Regions from separate parts of the Streptosporangium sp. NBC_01469 genome, predicted to be linked through region 4. Evidence: riboswitches for the same ligand, from Rfam matches in the RefSeq annotation. Region 4 holds a riboswitch; each other region holds the start of a gene.
What was found. Region 4 has a riboswitch for cyclic di-AMP ahead of OG587_RS20970 (C40 family peptidase). Riboswitches for the same ligand answer to the same signal wherever they lie in the genome.

Region 1: linked by a shared signal. The riboswitch ahead of OG587_RS36240 (CHAP domain-containing protein) and the one ahead of OG587_RS20970 (C40 family peptidase) in region 4 are both predicted to bind cyclic di-AMP.
Region 2: linked by a shared signal. The riboswitch ahead of OG587_RS43325 (hypothetical protein) and the one ahead of OG587_RS20970 (C40 family peptidase) in region 4 are both predicted to bind cyclic di-AMP.
Region 3: linked by a shared signal. The riboswitch ahead of OG587_RS45635 (C40 family peptidase) and the one ahead of OG587_RS20970 (C40 family peptidase) in region 4 are both predicted to bind cyclic di-AMP.

Annotation. Positions count from the first base shown of each region.
Region 1 is NZ_CP109465.1:8,339,052-8,343,564, forward strand. It holds gene OG587_RS36230 (oxidoreductase) at 1-329, shown strand, start outside; gene OG587_RS36235 (TetR/AcrR family transcriptional regulator) at 345-923, shown strand; cyclic di-AMP (ydaO/yuaA leader) riboswitch at 1,806-1,944, shown strand; gene OG587_RS36240 (CHAP domain-containing protein) at 1,963-2,658, shown strand; gene OG587_RS36245 (ABC transporter substrate-binding protein) at 3,101-4,450, shown strand.
Region 2 is NZ_CP109465.1:9,922,753-9,927,265, forward strand. It holds gene OG587_RS43310 (roadblock/LC7 domain-containing protein) at 1-85, shown strand, start outside; gene OG587_RS43315 (hypothetical protein) at 98-469, shown strand; gene OG587_RS43320 (alpha/beta fold hydrolase) at 659-1,519, opposite strand; gene OG587_RS43325 (hypothetical protein) at 1,815-2,630, opposite strand; cyclic di-AMP (ydaO/yuaA leader) riboswitch at 2,881-3,027, opposite strand; gene OG587_RS43330 (DUF4253 domain-containing protein) at 3,288-4,034, opposite strand; gene OG587_RS43335 (carbohydrate ABC transporter permease) at 4,271-4,513, opposite strand, start outside.
Region 3 is NZ_CP109465.1:10,448,730-10,453,242, reverse strand. It holds gene serA (phosphoglycerate dehydrogenase) at 1-1,101, shown strand, start outside; gene OG587_RS45635 (C40 family peptidase) at 1,598-2,206, opposite strand; cyclic di-AMP (ydaO/yuaA leader) riboswitch at 2,194-2,427, opposite strand; gene OG587_RS45630 (3-isopropylmalate dehydrogenase) at 2,568-3,614, shown strand; gene OG587_RS45625 (branched-chain amino acid aminotransferase) at 3,789-4,513, shown strand, end outside.
Region 4 is NZ_CP109465.1:4,697,421-4,701,933, forward strand. It holds gene OG587_RS20965 (NAD(P)-dependent alcohol dehydrogenase) at 1-750, shown strand, start outside; cyclic di-AMP (ydaO/yuaA leader) riboswitch at 1,634-1,793, shown strand; gene OG587_RS20970 (C40 family peptidase) at 1,876-2,439, shown strand; gene OG587_RS20975 (hypothetical protein) at 2,659-3,528, shown strand; gene OG587_RS20980 (M48 family metallopeptidase) at 3,525-4,513, shown strand, end outside.

The DNA.
Region 1 (4,513 bases), 3.6 Mb from region 4:
AGCGCCGTGCCGACGCCTCCGGAGCGGCCCTGCTGAGCCTGGCGACCCACCCGGGCATGACGGCCACCGGCATCATGAAGGCGGGCGCCCTCACCCGCCCCGTCAACGCCCTGCTGCGCCTGCTGTTGCAGCCGCCCGCCAAGGGCGCCCTGCCGTCCCTGTACGCGGCGACCTCTCCCGAGGCGAGGGGCGGGCAGTACGTCGGGCCGGGGCCGAAACCGCTGCGTCCCTCACCGAAGGCGCTGGACGCGGCCGTGGCCGCGAGGCTCTGGGAGAGGTCGGAGGAGCTGACCGGCGTACGATTCTGGGAGATCAGACAGGACTCGTGAACCACCGGAGGCACCTTGCGTCTCGATCCCGCGCGGGAACGGGCGATCCTCGACGCGACTCTGGAGCTGCTGTCCGAGGTCGGATACGACCGGATGTCCGTCGACCAGATCGCCAGGCGGGCCAGCGCCAGCAAGGCCACGATCTACCGTCGCTGGCCGGGCAAGGAGGCGCTGGTCGTGGACCTGATCTGCAACCACCTCGAAATCGAGGTCGCGCCGCCGCCCGACACCGGATCGATGCGCGGGGACCTGATCGAGGTCGTGGACGGGTTCTGCCGGATCCTGGAGCGGAAACACGCGATGATCTTCGGCCTGTTCCCCGCGCTCCTCACCTCCCCCGACCTGGCCGCCGCCCTGCGCGACAACGTGCCCCGCGCCGACATCACGGGCACCACCCCGCTGCTCGACCGCGCCAGGGAGCGCGGCGAGCTGCCGGGACCGGTGGACCCGGCGGAGCTCAGGAAGGTCACCGAGGCGCTGGTGTGGTACCGGCTGTTCTTCACCGGAAAGCCGCTGGACCGGGAGTTCGTCGAGGAGACGGTCGACCGGTTCCTGCTCCCACTGTTCCGCGCGTGGTCCGGCTCGGAGATCTGAGATCTGAGATCTGAGACCTGAGACCTGCGGACACGGGGCCGTGAGCTCGAGGACTTGAAACCCGGAGCGCCCGGCGCCCGCTCCGGCGCGAAGGCACGAAGGCACGAAGGCACGAAGGCACGAAGGCACGAAGGCACAAGAGCGCGGAGGCACGAGAGCGCGGAGGCACGTTTCCTCGCTCCCGGCGGGCGGCGAACCCCTTTCGGAGACGCGTTCCCTCGCCCCGCGCGCCTTTACCGTTCGCGGGCGGCGAGGCCTCCCGGAAAGCGTGTTCCTTTACCTTGCGCTTTTACCTTCGCGGGCGTCGAGCCCTTTCGGGGGCGCATTCCTTTACCCTTCGGGCGGCGAGACCCGCCGACGACTCCATCTCACCCTCCTGAGCTGCGAAAACCCCTCAGGACGCGGCCACGAGCCGCCGGATCCCAGGGTGTGGCCCCCAGCTCTTCCATGGGAGAACCCCTACCATCCGTATACTTTTTACTATCGAATACTTGTTCGATAATATGTCGGGCGCATCACCGTCGATCGGGGGCTCCCTCCTCGCGCGATAGCACCCCCCACCCGACGCCTCGCAGGCGGGTCCGGAAAGCCTGGATCGCCGTGGACGCAGGGGATTCCGGACACCGTCCCGCCCGCAGAGGGAAGGCGCGTCCGGCACCGGACGAGCATGATCCACTCCCTGTCCCGCGCCGGGTAACACCTCGCCGTACCGCCTTATTTCGGACGTACCGCCAAGTCAGGGCAATGTGTCCTACTTGTAATCGTCTGTCCTGTTGGCGTACGTTCGTCCTGTTCATGGCAATTGTCTAGGTCTATCCAGGTCTGCGCATTGCCGTCACATTGCCCGACCGCGCTCCACCCGGCGGAACCCTCCGCCATCGGTGAGCACGGCCGCCGAATCCGCGAGGTTTGCGGAACCGGGGAACCACGTTCCTGGGGTGAATCAACGCACTCGTGCGTCGTAGGGCACTTCCCAGCCCGAACCCGTCAGCTAACCCGGTAGGCGGAATGGAAGCGAAGCAAGGAGTCGAACCCCCGTATGACTAAGCATCGCCTCATCTCCACCCCCCGTGCGGTGTGCGCCGTCCTGGGCGCGTGTGCCGTCCTGGCGACCGGCACCACCGGCGTAGCTCTGGCCGACGGTCACGGCGTCGTGAACGCACCGCCCGTCGACGCCAAGGCCCAGAGTTCCAAGTCCGCGAAGACCCCGCTCCAGATCGCGGCCGAGAGGCTCCCCAAGGTCTCCGCCGCGCAGGTCCTGGACCTCGCCTCGAAGCAGATCGGCGTCCGCGAGAACGCCCAGGGCGGCGGGACCAAGTTCCACTCCTGGTACATGTCGACCCCTCGCGCCAAGGAGACCCTCGCCCGCGACGGCGGCAACACCGTGTACGACTACGCCAACGCCCCCTGGTGCGCGATGTTCGTCTCCTGGGTCGGCGAGATGGCCGGCATCCGCCCCACGATGGGCTGGGACGCCTACACCGTCGCCCACGCCAAGTGGTTCAAGAACAACGGACACTGGGGCACCATCCCCACCCCTGGCGCGGTCGTCTACTTCGACTGGGCCGGCGGCAAGAGCATCGACGGCATCGACCACGTCGGCTTCGTGAAGAAGGACAACGGGGACGGCACGATCACCACGATCGAGGGCAACACCGGCAACGGCGACGTCGAGCAGCGCGTCAGGCCCGTCTCCCAGGTCGTCGGCTACGGCTACCCGGTCTACTCCAACTGACCCGCACCCGCCCCGCGCCCCCCACGGCGCGGGCACCCGGCTCCCCCGCCGGTGAACGCGGGCCGGTCCGCACGCTCCCAGGGGCACCGCTCGAACGAGCGGTGCCCCTGACGGCGTTCCGTCCCCCGCCGCCTCCACTCTCCCCGCGAGCCCCCACACGGACACGAAATGCCCCGACTGTATGTCCATGAGATGGGAGCGCTCCCAATAACCCGTATGGGTGGTATATCCCCACTTCATGCTGATAGTCCCACCTAAAACAGCCGGATGTAACGGTTGAGTTTCGGCATATTGACGTCCTGGTTGCCCATCGTCCACTCTTCGTGGGAGCGCTCCCAAAGCACATTGAGGAACGACCTCGTCGCGAGGACCGCGTTTGTCGGGGACCGGTCCGCGATGTCGCCTCCCAATGATTCGGGCGACCACCTGAGAGGGGTCCGGAATGTTGAACAACAAGCGGCACGGCAGGCTCGCCGCCGTCGCGGTCATGGCGGCCACCGCCCTGGCCATCACGTCGTGCAGTTCCAGCGAGCCCGCCGAGCCCGCCGCGGGCGGTAGCTCCGCCGCCGCGGCCGAGCCGGTGACCATCACCGTGCACACCTTCGGCGGCGGTGAGAACTTCGGCTACGACAAGGCCGTGGAGACGTGGAACGCGGCGCACCCGAACATCCAGGTCAAGTACCAGAACCTGACCGACCGTTTCGAGGACGTCTACCTCCCGCAGCTGCTCCAGCGTCTGCAGGCCGGCAGCGGCGCGGCCGACATCATCGCCCTGGACGAGGGCGCGATGGGCCTCATGAAGGCCCGTCCGCAGTTCTTCACCGACCTGGCCGAGTACGGGCTGGACAGCCGCAAGGCCGACTTCCCCGCGGCGAAGTGGGACAACGGCATCAACGCCGACAGCAAGCTCTTCGCCCTGGGCACCGACATCGGTGGCATGACCATGTGCTACCGCAAGGACCTGTTCGAGAAGGCGGGCCTGCCCACCGAGCGCGAGGAGGTCGGCAAGCTATGGCCGGACTGGAACGCCTTCATGGAGGTGGGGAAGAAGTTCCAGGCCGCCAACCCCGGCAAGACCGATCCCAAGTTCATCGACGGCCCGAACACCCTCTACAACGTGATCCTGTCGCAGGAGGCGCCGAAGAACGGCAACGTCTCCTACTTCGACAAGAACAACCAGCTCGTCATCGAGACCAACCCGGCCATCAAGACCTCCTTCGACACGGTGAAGAGCTTCAGCCAGGCGGGCCTGACCGCCAAGCTCGCCTCGTTCTCCCCGCCGTGGAACGCCGCGATCAAGAAGGGCGCCTTCGCCACCATGGGCTGCCCGGCCTGGATGCTCGGCGTGGTCTCCGGCGCGGCCGGTGACGACAACAAGGGCAAGTGGGACGTCGCATCCGTGCCCGGCGGCGCGGGCAACTGGGGCGGCTCCTACCTGGCCATTCCCAAGCAGAGCAAGCACCCCAAGGAGGCCGCCGAGGTCCTGAACTACCTCACCGGCAAGGAGGGCCACATCATGGCCTTCCAGGAGGCCGCGGCCTTCCCGAGCTCCCTCCCCGCGCAGCAGGACCCGGCGGTCGCCGACCTGAAGAACCCGTTCTTCAACGACGCGCCGACCGGCCAGATCTTCGGCGCCTCGGTCAAGGACCTGCTGCCCGTCTTCCTCGGAGAGAAGCACGCCCAGGTCAAGACCTCGGTGGAGAAGGTCCTCGAGGGCATGGACCAGGGCTCGGTCAAGTACGACCAGGCCTGGACCAGGTTCCTCGAGGCCGGCGTCAAGGCAGCGGGCTGATCCCCGTACCGACCCGCATCGGCCCGGCTGCGGCGATCCCGCGGCCGGGCCGGTCGCCTGCCC
Region 2 (4,513 bases), 5.2 Mb from region 4:
CAACCTCGGGCTGCTCCGGCTGGAGGGCCGCAAGACGGCGGCCAGGCTGGCCGCCGTCAGCTCGCGCACATCGATATCCCAGTGATCGGAGACAGTAATGGGCAACATGGACATCTCGCTCAAGGAGATGATGACGATCGACGGTGCCATCGGCGCGGTCGTCGTCGACTACAACAGCGGGATGGCGCTGGGCGCGCTCGGCGGGTCCAAGGACCTCGACCTCCAGATCGCGGCCGCGGGTAACACCGAGGTCGTCAAGGCCAAGATGCGGACCATGGAGTCGCTCGGCCTCAAGGACGGCATCGAGGACATCCTCATCACGCTCGGCACGCAGTACCACGTGATCCGCCCGATCTCGGGCCGGAGCGGCAAAGGGCTCTTCCTCTACCTGGCTCTCGACCGGAACCGGGCCAACCTCGCGCTCGCGCGGCACACCCTGCGCGGCATCGAGGAGAAGCTCGAAGTCTGATCCTCCGGTGCGGCCCGCGCCCCGGGAGGCGCGGACCGCACCGGGGCCCACCCGAGGAGACCGGTGACGGGCGTACCGGAGCCCACCGTGCGGAGCGGTGGGGGCGTACCTGAGCCCACCGCCCTGACGAGACGGTGACGAACGTGCCGGACACCGTACGGAGAAAGCCGGTGACGGGCGTGCCGGAGGTCACCGTCCCGAGTCCGCGAAGGTGGTGAGTTCGTCGATCGCGTCGACGAAGGAGGGCCAGAGCTCGGCGGGCAGGTCGTGGCCCATGCCGGGGAAGGTGATCAGCCGGGCGCCGGGGATCGCGTCGGCCGTGGCGATTCCGGCGGGCAGCGGGACGAGCGGGTCGTCCTCCCCGTGCAGCACGAGAGCCGGAATCGCGAGCTCCTTGAGCCGGGGCGCACGGTCACCGGAGGCCATGATCGCGGCCACCTGCCTGGCCGTGCCCGCCGGGTCGTACGACCGGTCGTAGCCCAGCCCGGCGATCTCGGCGTTCCACTCCCGGTCGAACGGGTAGCCGGGCGAGCCGACGACGGCGCAGTTGTCGAGGGCCCGCCGGATCGCGCTCTCGCGGTCGGGCGTGAAGGCCGGCATGAGCACGTCCGGGTCGGTCAGCAGGGCGGCCTGCGGGCTCGGCGTGGACATGATCGAGGTGAGACTGCGCATCCGGTGCGGGTGGCGGATCGCGAGTGACTGCGCGATCATCCCGCCCATCGAGAGGCCGACCACGTGGGCCGTGTCCCAGCCGAGCGCGTCGAGCAGCCCGGCGGCGTCGTCGGCCATGTCGTCCAGCAGGTAGGGGACCTCCCCGCTCCCGTCCAGGGCGGGCGTCCCCGCCTCGGCGAGGTGGGTGCTCTCGCCGCTGTCGCGGTTGTCGAAGCGCACCGCGTGGTAGCCGCGGTCCGCGAGCAGCTCGCAGAACCTGTCGTCCCACTGGATCATCTGGCAGCCGAGGCCCGTGATCAGCAGGAGGGGGCGAGCCTCCGGAGAGCCGAAGGTCTCGTAGGCGATCTCGATGCCGTTCGCCGGGGCTCGCAGAGTCATGGCACTCCTACCGTCCGTACTGGTTGTGCGGGACAGAATGCCATTCGGGGGGAAACGCGACACCGGCGGGGTGGTCCCCACCGGTGTCCCAGGATCGCCCCCGCGCGAGCGGGCCGCGGCCCCCCGTCAGGCCCCGCCCCGGCCTTCGCGAGCGCGCGTGAGCGGATCGGTCGTTTCTCGGACGGCCCCCGCGCGAGCCGGTCCTTCCGGATCGGCCCGCTCGCGTGAACGGGGTCGGCATCCGCCCGCTCGCGTGAACGGGGTCGGCATCGGCCCGGTTCTCGCGCGAGCGGGGTCAGTTCTTCCCGACGCCGGGCCCGGCGGCCGTGCCGGTCGGGACGTGCGCGGAGACGGGCTCGACCATGACCTTGGGCTTGCCGATCCACGGCCGCGCCTCGGCGCTCACCAGCTGGGTCTTCAGGCCTATCCCCAGTTGCCTCGCCATGGCGAAGACGGTCGCCGGCGGCCTGGCCGGGCTGGTGTCCTTGCGGCCCCAGGCACCGGTGGAGAACGCCACGGGGTGGTTCTTGATCCCCGTGCCGTCGCCCCACTTGGTGACCACGTACTGGATGTCGATGTGGCCCATGCCACCGTTGCCGTCCACGCCGAGCGTGCCGGCGTTGAACGTGCCGCCGGTCAGGTCGGCGAAGGTCTTGGCGTCGATGTCGACCATGATGCCCTGGTTCGAGGGGTTACCCGGGCCGCGGTCGCCGACGAAGAACCTGGCCTTCTTGCCCTTGTAGAGGATGTAGCCCTCGGTGAGCAGGGGCCAGCTCGGGCTGGCGATCATGCCCTTCTGCATCGGCCTGCCACTGGCGGGCAGTCCGGTGTCACCGGCCCGGCCGGAGGAGTCGTCCCAGAAGTAGGAGGCCGTGGTCGCACCCTGGAGGAGGACGGCCTCGGCACCGGCCGGCGCACCGACCGCGGGGTCGGCGGCGAGGCGGGTGGGGGCCGCCAAGGCGTGGGCCGGAAGCGCCGAGGCGACGCCGACGGAGGCGAGGACGCTCGCACCGACGAGGGTGGCGGCGGCGAAGCCGCGCTTGAGGGGGGCGTTGTTACGCGGGAGGTACTTGCTCAGGCTTTTCTTGTGCAGACCAAAGAAGGGGTGCATGGAGAAGTGGCTCTTTCGCGAGGGAACGGGGCGGCCAGGTGCGAACACCGAAGGGGTGCACCGGCGGGGACGCGCTCGTCGGAAAAGGGGGCGTAGCCGGATCAACCAATCGCTACGCGGAGCACGGTCCTGAAGATGCCGCGATCAGACGCGGCGGCGAGGTCGGGGGGACGGGGGTGGGGGTGAAAGTTCAGGTGGTCGGCGCGGACAGGGGGTGCACCGACGTGGTGACGCGGTGATCCATGAGGGGATCTCCTCTCCATCTCGTCTACCGGGTTAGCTGACGGGTTCGGGCGGTGGAGTTGCCCTACCGCTGCGCGCTCGCGGCGGATTCACCCCGGAAAACTGGTTCCCCGGCTCCGGAGCCCAGTGGGCCCTCGGGATTCGACGTCGGCCGGCCGCTCCCTCTTGTGAAGGGCAGGTCGCCAACCGATAACAGTGGACACTACCTCCCAAAACGGACAAAGCAAAGCAAACGCCATGAAAACCCCAGAAGATCTACCTGCAAGCTTCAAGAAAGCCTCATCGATCACCCCGCCAGGCCAACACCCGCCCTACCAGCACGAATGTCGCCCCGATCGTGGAATCCACCCCGGGGCACCCATGCCCGGAGACCCACGCGAGGGAGTCCGCACCCCGCGGGTCAACCCGGGCCGGTCAGTCCCACCAGAACGACCAGGCGTTCCTGCCCTTGATCTGCTCGGCGTAGTCGATGAGGCTCCCCGCCCCCTGGATGATGCTGTCGGGGCAGAACGTCCAGTGCTCGGCGGCGACGTGCAAGGCGTGCTCGGAGGTCGTCGGGGGCGCGGCGACGCTGAGGTCGAGGGTGTTGAAGCCCATGCCGACCACCCGCACCCCGAACCTGTCCTCCCAGCTCCGCACGACGGCCGCGAGCGGGACCATCCACTCGTTGTGGTTCAGGGCGCCCTGCCAGCCCATGACGGCGAGCGCGTCGGCCCCGCGCTCGACCGCGACGAGCCCGAGCGGGGTCCTGCGCTCGGCCACCAGCCCGGCGTACCAGTCGGCGACCACGCCGGGATCGGCGGCGAGCCTTCCCGACGGGGCCGGGCCGGGACACTCGGGCCCGAAGGGGTCGAGCAGTTCGAGCTGGTCGAGATTGGCCTTGGCGATCCAGTCGGACCACACCTCGGCCATGAACGCGGCGGCGTGGTAGTTGTCGATCTGGCTCGCGGTGTCCGGGGCGATCTGGCCGGCCGACCAGGGCTGGACGGAGTCCTCCAGCAGGACCGGCCACAGGCCCGACTGCCCGTGCTGGGCCCTCAACCGGGCCCAGTACTCGCCGGAGACCGCCACCTCGCTGAGCCAGAACGCCGGACGGCGACGGACCGCGAGCTGAGCGTAACCGGGGTCGGGCCAGACCACGTCCCCCGGTGGCAGCTCCACCGAGAGCCTCCGGCCCTCACCTCCGCCGGCCCCCTCGCTCCCGTCGGCTCCATCGGCTCCGTCGGCGAACAGCTGACCCAGAACTGGCGGAAGTTGCCCACGCTCGCAATCGCTCATCTCTACCGATCCGATCCTGACCACGGACCAATTTTGGCCTGTCAACCATCCCGAGGGACAGTTCTGCCCTGGTCCAGGCAAAAATTATCGGTACAGGGAGGAACGGAGCCGGGCGGGTGTCAGTCCTTCACCGCCCCGCCCAGGCCGGCGACCAGCCTGCGCTGGACGGCCACGAAGAAGATCAGCACGGGAACGGTCATCAGCGTCGAGGCCGCCATGATGCCGCCCCAGTCGTTCTCGTCGGGCTTGAAGAAGACCAGCAGGGCCGCGGGCAGCGTCTGGTTGTCCCTGGCCGAGATGATGAAGGTCCTGGCGAAGATGAAGTCGTTCCAGGCGGTGATGAACGAGAAGACGCTCGTGGC
Region 3 (4,513 bases), 5.0 Mb from region 4:
GGTGTCGAGCTGATCGCCTACGACCCCTACCTGCAGCCGGCCCGCGCCGCCCAGATGGGCGTCCGGCTGGTCTCGCTGGAGGAGGCCCTGAGCGAGGCCGACTTCATCACCGTGCACCTGCCCAAGTCCAAGGAGACCATCGGTCTCATCGGCGACAGGGAGCTCCACGCGGTCAAGCCGAACGTGCGCCTCATCAACGTCGCCCGCGGCGGCATCATCGACGAGAACGCCCTCTACTCCGCGATCAAGGAGGGGCGCGTCGCCGGCGCCGGCATCGACGTGTTCCCGAAGGAGCCGGTCACCGACAGCCCGCTCTTCGAGCTCGACCAGGTCGTCGTCACCCCGCACCTGGGCGCCTCCACCCACGAGGCCCAGGAGAAGGCCGGCACCCAGGTCGCGCGCAGCGTGAAGCTCGCCCTCGCCGGGGAGTTCGTGCCGGACGCGGTCAACGTCCAGGGCGGCGCCGTCGCCGAGGACGTCAAGCCGGGCCTGCCGCTCGCCGAGAAGCTCGGCCGGGTGTTCACCGCCCTCGCGGGCGAGGTCGCCACCAAGCTCGACGTCGAGGTGCGCGGCGAGATCGCCTCCCACGACGTCCGCGTGCTGGAACTGGCCGCGCTCAAGGGCGTCTTCACCGACGTGGTCGAGGACTCGGTCACCTACGTCAACGCCCCGCTGCTGGCCAAGGACCGCGGCGTGTCGGTCGAGCTGATCACCAGCTCCGACAGCCCCGACTGGCGCAACGTCGTGACGGTCCGCGGCGTCCTCGCCGACGGCCGCGCGATCTCGGTCTCCGGCACCCTGTCCGGGCCGAGGCAGATCACGAAGATCGTCGAGGTCAACGGCTACCAGATGGAGATCGAGCCGACCGACCACCTGTCGTTCTTCACCTACACCGACCGCCCCGGCATCGTCGGCGTGGTCGGCCGCATCCTCGGCGACCACTCGATCAACATCGCCTCGATGCAGGTGGCCCGTGACGCCAAGGGCGGCAAGGCGCTCATCGCGCTCACCGTCGACACCGCCATCCCGGCCGAGGTGATCGACCAGATCGGCTCGGAGATCGGCGCCGACAGCGGCCGTTCCGTCGACCTGGCCGACTAGCCGTCCCGCCGATGTGGCCGCCGCCCCGGAGACCGGGACGGCGGCCACATTTCGTCTCAGCATGTGAGAAGTGTGTACGCCGGGCGAGACGGCGTTTCCGTGGCCAGGTAACCTGGAATGAAATGCGCCAGGTTCTTGCCATTCCTACCTGCCGCGGCGGGGCCTGACAGGGGCAGGCCGGCGACTCGCCGCGGTGTCGTGGCGCCTGCCGGCTCCAAGCCCCCGTCGGCGGTCCGTGATCCGGACCCGCGACATCAGGCCTGGTCGGAGTCCCGACCGGAGTCTCGACCACCTTCCTTGCTCGCATGCGACCGAGACGAGATTCGCCATGTACGACATGTATCCCTGGAACCGTCCCGACGAGACCGAGGACGAGGCCATCGACGCGCTCCAGACCGCTCTGGACCGCAGGGACAACGGTGGTGCGCCCACCCGCTGAGCCCGTTCTCGCCGCCGGGGTCTCCACGGCCTTCCGGCGGTGACCCGCCGGCGTGTCTCATCCGCCGGTCACTGTTTCGGTCGCGAGCTTGACCCGCTCGGTCAGCTGAACCCCCTGCGGGTCGGGGCGCACCGCGCCGGCGAAGGAGTCGCGGCGCCAGGAGTCGAGTTTCTCCTCCTTGACCACGTCGCCGGTCTGCGGGGCGTGGACCATGTAGCCGGGCTTGGTGATCATGCCGACATGGCCGAGGCCGCTGAAGAAGACCAGGTCGCCGGCTCTGAGATCCCTCCAGGCGATCTTCTTGGGGAACGCGTCGTACTGGTCGTAGGTGACGCGGGGGAGCTTGATCCCGGCGGCGCGGTAGGCGCGGAGCATCAGGCCGGAGCAGTCGAAGCCGCCGTGGCCGGTGCCACCCCAGACGTAGGGCGTTCCGCGCTTGGACATCGCCCAGTCCACGGCTTTCTGCCAGGCGGGCTTGACGTTCGTGGCCTTCAGCGCCTGCTTCAGCGCGGGGGTGTTGAGCGCGGCGGGCCCGGGGCCCGGGGGTGGGGAGACGGCCAGGGCGGCGGGCGAGGTCGCGAGCACCGCGGCGCCGGCGACGATCATCGAGGCGGAGATGGACAGGACGCGGGGGAGAACTGTGCCGGACAGGATGATTCCTTCCATAAGGCCGGCCGGGTGAGCTGTCGGGCTCGGGCGTGGAGGCCGCCCTACGGCGCGAGAACGCGCTGATTCGCCCCAAGGAATCCGCGTGATGGCGAGCGGGAACGCGCTCCGGGGGAGGAGCGGGGTTCCCGGGGGCCCGGCGGATTCCGGAAAGAGTGGTTCCCCGGCTCCGTGCGGGCCCGGTAAGGGGATGGCCCGTACGGATTAGGCATTGATGTGAATGGGAGGACCATAACGAAACCTCCCGAAAGGGTCAATACCGAGCAAAAAAGGACAAAGCGATCAGGCGTGTCACCGCGCGGTCACGTCCGAGGAGTGAGACCGGTGTTCGATCACCGAGACGGACCGGTAGGGTGCCTGCATGGATTCGCGTAACATTCGCCTGGCGGTCATCCCCGGGGACGGAATCGGAGTCGAGGTCGTCACCGAGGGACTGAAGGTCCTCGAAGCGGTCGGCACGAAGGTGGAGACCACCACCTACGACCTCGGCGCCAAGCGCTACCACGAGACCGGCGAGACCCTGCCGGACCCGGTCCTCGACGAGCTGCGCGGATACGACGCGATCCTGCTCGGCGCGGTCGGCGACCCCAGCGTGCCCCCGGGCATCCTGGAGCGCGACCTGCTGCTCAAGCTCCGCTTCCAGCTCGACCACTACGTGAACCTGCGTCCGGTCAAGCTCTTCCCCGGCGTCGAGACACCGCTGGGCAAGGCCCGCCCCGAGGACATCGACATGGTCGTCGTCCGCGAGGGCACCGAGGGCCTGTACGCCGGAGCGGGTGGCGTCATGCGCCGGGGCACGCCGCACGAGATCGCCACCCAGGAGTCGCTGAACACCGCCTACGGCGTCGAGCGCGTCGTGCGCTACGCCTTCGACAAGGCGCTCGGCCGCCCCCGCAGGAAGCTGACGCTGGTCCACAAGACCAACGTGCTCACCTACGCCGGTGACCTCTGGGCCCGCACCTTCGACCGCGTCAGCCTGGAGTATCCCGACGTCCAGACCGACTACTGCCACGTCGACGCGGCCTCGATGTTCTTCGTCAGCCAGCCGGAGCGCTTCGACGTGATCGTCACCGACAACCTCTTCGGCGACATCCTCACCGACATCGGCGCGGCGATCGCCGGTGGCATCGGCCTCGCGGCCAGCGGCAACGTCAACCCCGACCGCACCGCGCCGAGCATGTTCGAGCCGGTCCACGGCAGCGCCCCCGACATCGCGGGCCGGGGCAAGGCCGACCCGACCGCCACGATCCTGTCGGTCGCCATGCTCCTCGACCACCTCGGGATGGCCGCCGAGGCCGCCAGGGTCGAGCAGGCCGTCGCCGACGACCTGGTCGAGCGGCCGGCCGGACGGGCCGGCCGGACCACCCACGAGATCGGCGACGACATCACCGCCCGAGTAGCCGGCTGAGGAAGCCGCCTCCCTCTACCCCGACGCGCCTGGCGGCTCACCCGAGCCGCCAGGCGCGTTTTTTGTTTCTCCAGCACTGCCGGTTTTCGGCATGGATGGAGTAGTTTCCCGTTACCCGGTCCGACGCAGAATGGACCAGAGGGTAAGCCAGACACCAAGAGAAGGATCCGTGCGATGACCACCGCTCAGAAGCTCAGCTTCGACGTGCAGCTCTCCGACCACGCTCGCACCGCGGCAGAGCGCGAGCAGGTACTGGCGAGCCCGGGGTTCGGTCAGGTCTTCACCGACCACATGATCTCGATCGACTACACCGAGGGGGAGGGCTGGCACGACGCCGCGCTCGTGCCGTACGGCCCGCTCAGCCTCGACCCCGCGACGTCGGTCTTCCACTACGCGCAGGAGCTTTTCGAGGGACTCAAGGCCTACCGCCAGGAGAACGGCACGATCGTGACCTTCCGGCCGGAGGCCAACGCCGCCCGCTTCAACACCTCCGCGCGGCGGATGGCCATGCCCGAGCTGCCCGAGGAGACGTTCGTCGAGTCGCTGGAGCTGCTCGTCCAGACCGACCGCGAGTGGGTCCCGACCACGCCGGGACACAGCCTCTACCTGCGCCCCTTCATGATCGCCACGCAGCCGGCGCTCGGCGTCAACTACCCGTCCAGGACCTACAGGTACATGGTCATCGCCTCTCCGGCGGCGGCCTACTTCGGGGGCGGGAAGGCCGTAACCGTCTGGCTCTCCACCGAGTACACCCGGGCGGCCCCCGGCGGAACCGGCTTCGCCAAGTGCGGCGGCAACTACGCGGCGGCCTTCGTGGCCCAGCGCCAGGCCGTCGAGCAGGGCTGCGACCAGGTGGTCTGGCTCGACGCGGGCGAGCACCGCTACGTCGAGGAGATGGG
Region 4 (4,513 bases):
GGCGCAGGAGTGAGTGACCTGGCCGTCGGGCAGCGGGTGTGGGGATTCCTCGGCGACGTGGCGGGCCGCGCGGGAGCCGCGGCCGAATACCTCACTGCCAAGCCGTCCGCCGTCAGCGCGGCGCCGACCACAGTTGGCCTGGTGAGGGCAGCCGCCCTGCCCAGCGTCGGCGTGACCGCGTTGCGTGCGCTACGCGATGTGGTACGGCTCAAGCCAGGTGAAGACCTGTTGGTGGTCGGCGCCAGCGGCGGGGTGGGCAGCGCCGCGATCCAACTGGGCCAGGCCATGGGCGCCAAGGTCACCGCCGTGGCCAGCCCGGCCAACCACGCCTTCTGCCGCGACCTCGGCGCCGGCCATACCCTCGACTACGCCGCCCCAGACCGTCTGAGTGGCGACTTCGACGTGATCCTCGACTGCCATGGCACCTCGCTCGACGCCTACCGGCGCCTGCTTCGCCCGCGCGGCAGGATGATGACCACCTCCGCCGATGCGATGGCCTTCGCGTTGCGCTCGGCCGTCCTGCCAGGGCCACGCGTGCGCCTGATGATGGCCCGCTCCCGCCGAACGGACCTGGCGGCACTCGCCGACTACGTCGACCAGGGCAGGCTGCGCCCGATCGTGGAGGAGATCTACCAACTGCAGGACATCGGACACGCCCACCAAGCAGCTGAGACCGGCCACGCTCGAGGCAAGAAAGTGATCACTGTCCTGGTTGATCACGATGCCGATCAGCCCGGCCCCGTTCAGTGACAACCGGCACCGACCGAGCAGGGCGCCCAGTTCGGCTACCGAGATCTGCGTGACCATCCAGACAGTCACCCCCAACAACGGCCGGCAGGATCATGAGAATGAAGTGCCGAGTTACCGATTGGCATCGGCACTTCGCGGGTTGTGAGGTATGTAACGGTCGACGCACTGTGGTTGGTCTCTTTGCAGCGGTAAGCGATCAGGCCATTACATAGCGCTCACGAACTCGTGTTGATAACCCATAATCCGATCTTGTCCGTTACTGAGGACTTCCGGACACGTAGATCACCATCACCGAACATCACTCCACCAGGGCGATCCTCCGCACAATCAAGATCGAAAGCGGTCTGCGCCAGAACCGGAACGTACGTTGACGACTCCCTGCCGACCCCGTTCAGCGCCCCCTCTGACCTGACCGGACCGGCTTAACGTACGAAACGGTTCCGTTGCGGGTCCACCCCCGCCGCCGGATTAAAGATCGTCGAGGCGGGTCTCCGGGGGGTGATCCACGGCGCCCGCGCGTGCGCCGGGCGCCGAAGTCGTCCGGCCGATCGCCCGGGAACGGTCCATCCGCCGGGATCAAACCTGGATCATGGTAAGTGTGATGAATATTACAGAATTGTGATTTATCAGGGTGTGATGCGAAGGATGTGACGAGAGTCATATCTCAATAGCATAAATAGTCATTAAGCAGGGGTAACAGGAAGATCAAGAGGCTCGTTCGACCTCCTGATTTTGAGAATGCTTTGCCGAAAGTTGGAGATCGGGGTAACTTCTGGCGTCGCGACGTGCAAGCCACGCCGTCGCGGCGAATGTCGGTCTTCGGGCCGGTGTCCCTATAGAAATCCAACCGGCCGCCGTGCCCCCACCCGGGGGCAGGGCTCATCACGGCGGCCCGCCGAATCCATGCAGCCAGGAGGCATGGAACCGGGGACCCAAAAGGCCCAGCACAGCGTGGCCAGGGGTGAATCGGCATATTTGTGCCGTAGGGCATCTTCCAAGCCCGAATCCGTCAGCTAACCCGGTAGGCATCAGTGGAAGTCCCAAGGAGAAATCCTGTCTACCACCCCGCACAACCCCCGTCTGTCGCGCCTTTTCCGCCTTTCCATCGGCGGTATCGCCCTCACGTTGACCGCCTCAGCCGGAGCGGTCACCCTCGGGTCCACGGCGGCGCAGGCGACGGCGGACGGTCCCTCCGAGATCCTGGTCAACAGCGCGGCCGGCGTTTCGGAGAAGGCCGAAAGCACCACGAAGACCGCCACTCGGGCCACGACCACGGCGAAGGCCAAGGGCAAGGGCAAGACCAAGCTGAGTAGGGCGGCACTGCAGAAGGTCCGGGCCGGCAAGGCGGTCTCGGCGGCGAAGAAGCAGATCGGCGATCCGTACCGGTGGGGAGCCTCCGGTCCCGGAGCGTTCGACTGCTCGGGGCTCGTCCGATACGCCTGGCGCAAGGCGGGCGTGTCCCTCCCCAGGGTCACGCACAGCCAGTACAGGTCGATCAGGAAGAAGGTCTCGTGGAGCAAGTTGCACCCCGGTGACCTGCTGTTCTTCAGCGGGAAGGGCCACGTCGGCATGTACGTCGGCAAGGGCAGGATGGTCCACTCGCCGAGCAGCGGCAAGACGGTTCGCATCGTGAGGCTGGCGGGCTACTACAGGTCCTCCTTCGCCGGAGCGGTGCGACCCGGAGCCTGAACCCGCGTCCGGGCACGGAGCCCGGGGCCCGCGCGCCGAGCGCGGAACCCGAGACCCGCGCCTGAGCACGGCGTCCGAAGTACGGCGTCCGAGTACAGGAGCCCGAGCCCGCGTCCGGGCACGCGCCCGAAGGCACGTGCCCGAGCACGGAAAAGCGGCCCCGGCCCTCCCCGCGGAGGGCCGGGGCCGCTCCATGCCGGTCGAGTACCATCGGCTCGTATGTCCGTCCCGAAAGGGCGCCGCGCCGTGCTCGCCGGGATGCTGGCGCTGATGAGCGCCGGTCCGTTCGCCGGGACGGGACCCCTCCTGGCCGGAGCCGCCCCGCTCCCGCGCGTCCCCCGCCACCTTTCCCCGTACGACGCCGGGACCCTCCCGGACGCCACCCCGAGCCCGCGCGACCTCCGAGACCTGTGGCCGGGCGCCGCCGTCACCGTCCGGGGTGAGCACTCCCTCGTGATCGGCCACGGCGTCCCGGCCGCCGTCCTGCGGGATCTGGCGGCCAGGGCCGACCGGGCCCGCGCGACGATCGCGGAGATCTGGGGGCCGGTCTTCGCGGTGATTCTCTTCCCCGCCACCGACGCCGAGGCCGCGGCGCTCGCCGGGGCCGGGAGCACCCACGGGCTGGCCGCGATGGCGACCGCGGACCGGGTGATCGTCCTGCCGTCGGGATACGCCAGGCTCACCGCGACCGGCAAAGACGTGGTGATCACCCACGAGCTCGCCCACGTGGCCACCGGCGCGACCCGCGGCGGGCGGGTGCCGATGTGGCTGTCGGAGGGCTTCGCCGACTACGCGGGCTACCGCGACGCCGGGATCGCGGTGCGCACGGCCGCCGCCGAGCTGGCCGCCGAGGTGCGCTCGGGCGTCCTGCCCGGCCGCCTCCCGGCCCCGGCCGACTTCGCCCCCGGCGCGCCGCGGCTCGCGCAGGCGTACGAGGAGGCGTGGCTCGCCTGCCGGTTCGTCGCGGAGCGCTTCGGGGAGAAGGCCCTGGTGAGGCTCTACGGTAGCGATGTCGGGAGCGCACTCGGGCTGCCGGTGGCCGAGTTCACCGGAGCCTGGCGCGACTACCTCAGGAAGGAACTCACGTGACGCTGAGCACGACGGACGCGCCCTCGGGCGTGCGGCCGGCGGGGGGGGCGCTGGCCGGCCTGGGGGTGGCCACGCTGGCGGTCGTGGCGTTCACCACGCCCTGGAGGACGTTGGCGGAGGGGGCTCCGGCCGTCGCCCCCGACCCGGCCCGCGACTTCACCCCCGAGCAGATCGCCAGGGCCGAGACGTTCGACGCGCTGGTGAGCCTCCCCGGCTACCTGTCGCTCGGCCTGACGCTGGTCGTGGCGGGGGTGCTGGTGGCCACCCCGCTGGGCGCGCGGCTCGCCGGCCGGCTGCCGGGGCCGTGGTGGCTGCGGGCGCTGCTCGGCGTGCTGGTGCTGTCGGTGGCCGTGGCGATGCTGCGCTGGCCCCTGGGGATGTGGTCGGAGAGCTACCTGCGCGACTTCGGGCTGTCCACCCAGGCCTGGCCGGCGTGGGCGGCCGACCGGGCCAAGAGCACCGGCATCGGCGCCGCACTGACCGCGATCATGGTGGTGGCGGTGATCGCCCTGGCGCGGCGCTTCCGGCGCTGGTGGATCCCCGCGGCGGCCGGGGCGTTCGTCCTGACCGTGGCCGCCTCCTTCGCCTACCCGGTGCTCGTCGAGCCGGTCTTCAACGACTTCAGGCCGCTGGAGGCCGGGCGGCTCCGCGACGACCTGCTCGCCATGGCCGCCAGGGACGGCGTGCCGGTCGAGAACGTGCTCGTCGCCGACGCCTCCCGGCGGACCACCGCGCTCAACGCGTACGTCTCCGGATTCGGCGCGACCCGCAGGATCGTGGTCTACGACACGCTGCTCCGCGCGCCCGCCGACGAGGTCGAGCTGGTGGTCGCGCACGAGCTGGGCCACGCCAAGGCGGACGACGTGCTGTGGGGCACGCTCGTCGGCGGCCTGGGCGCGGCGTTCGGGGCGTGCCTGCTCTACGTGGTGACCTCGGCACCGGGCGTGCGGCGCCGGGCGGGGGTCACCTCGCTCGGCGACCCGGC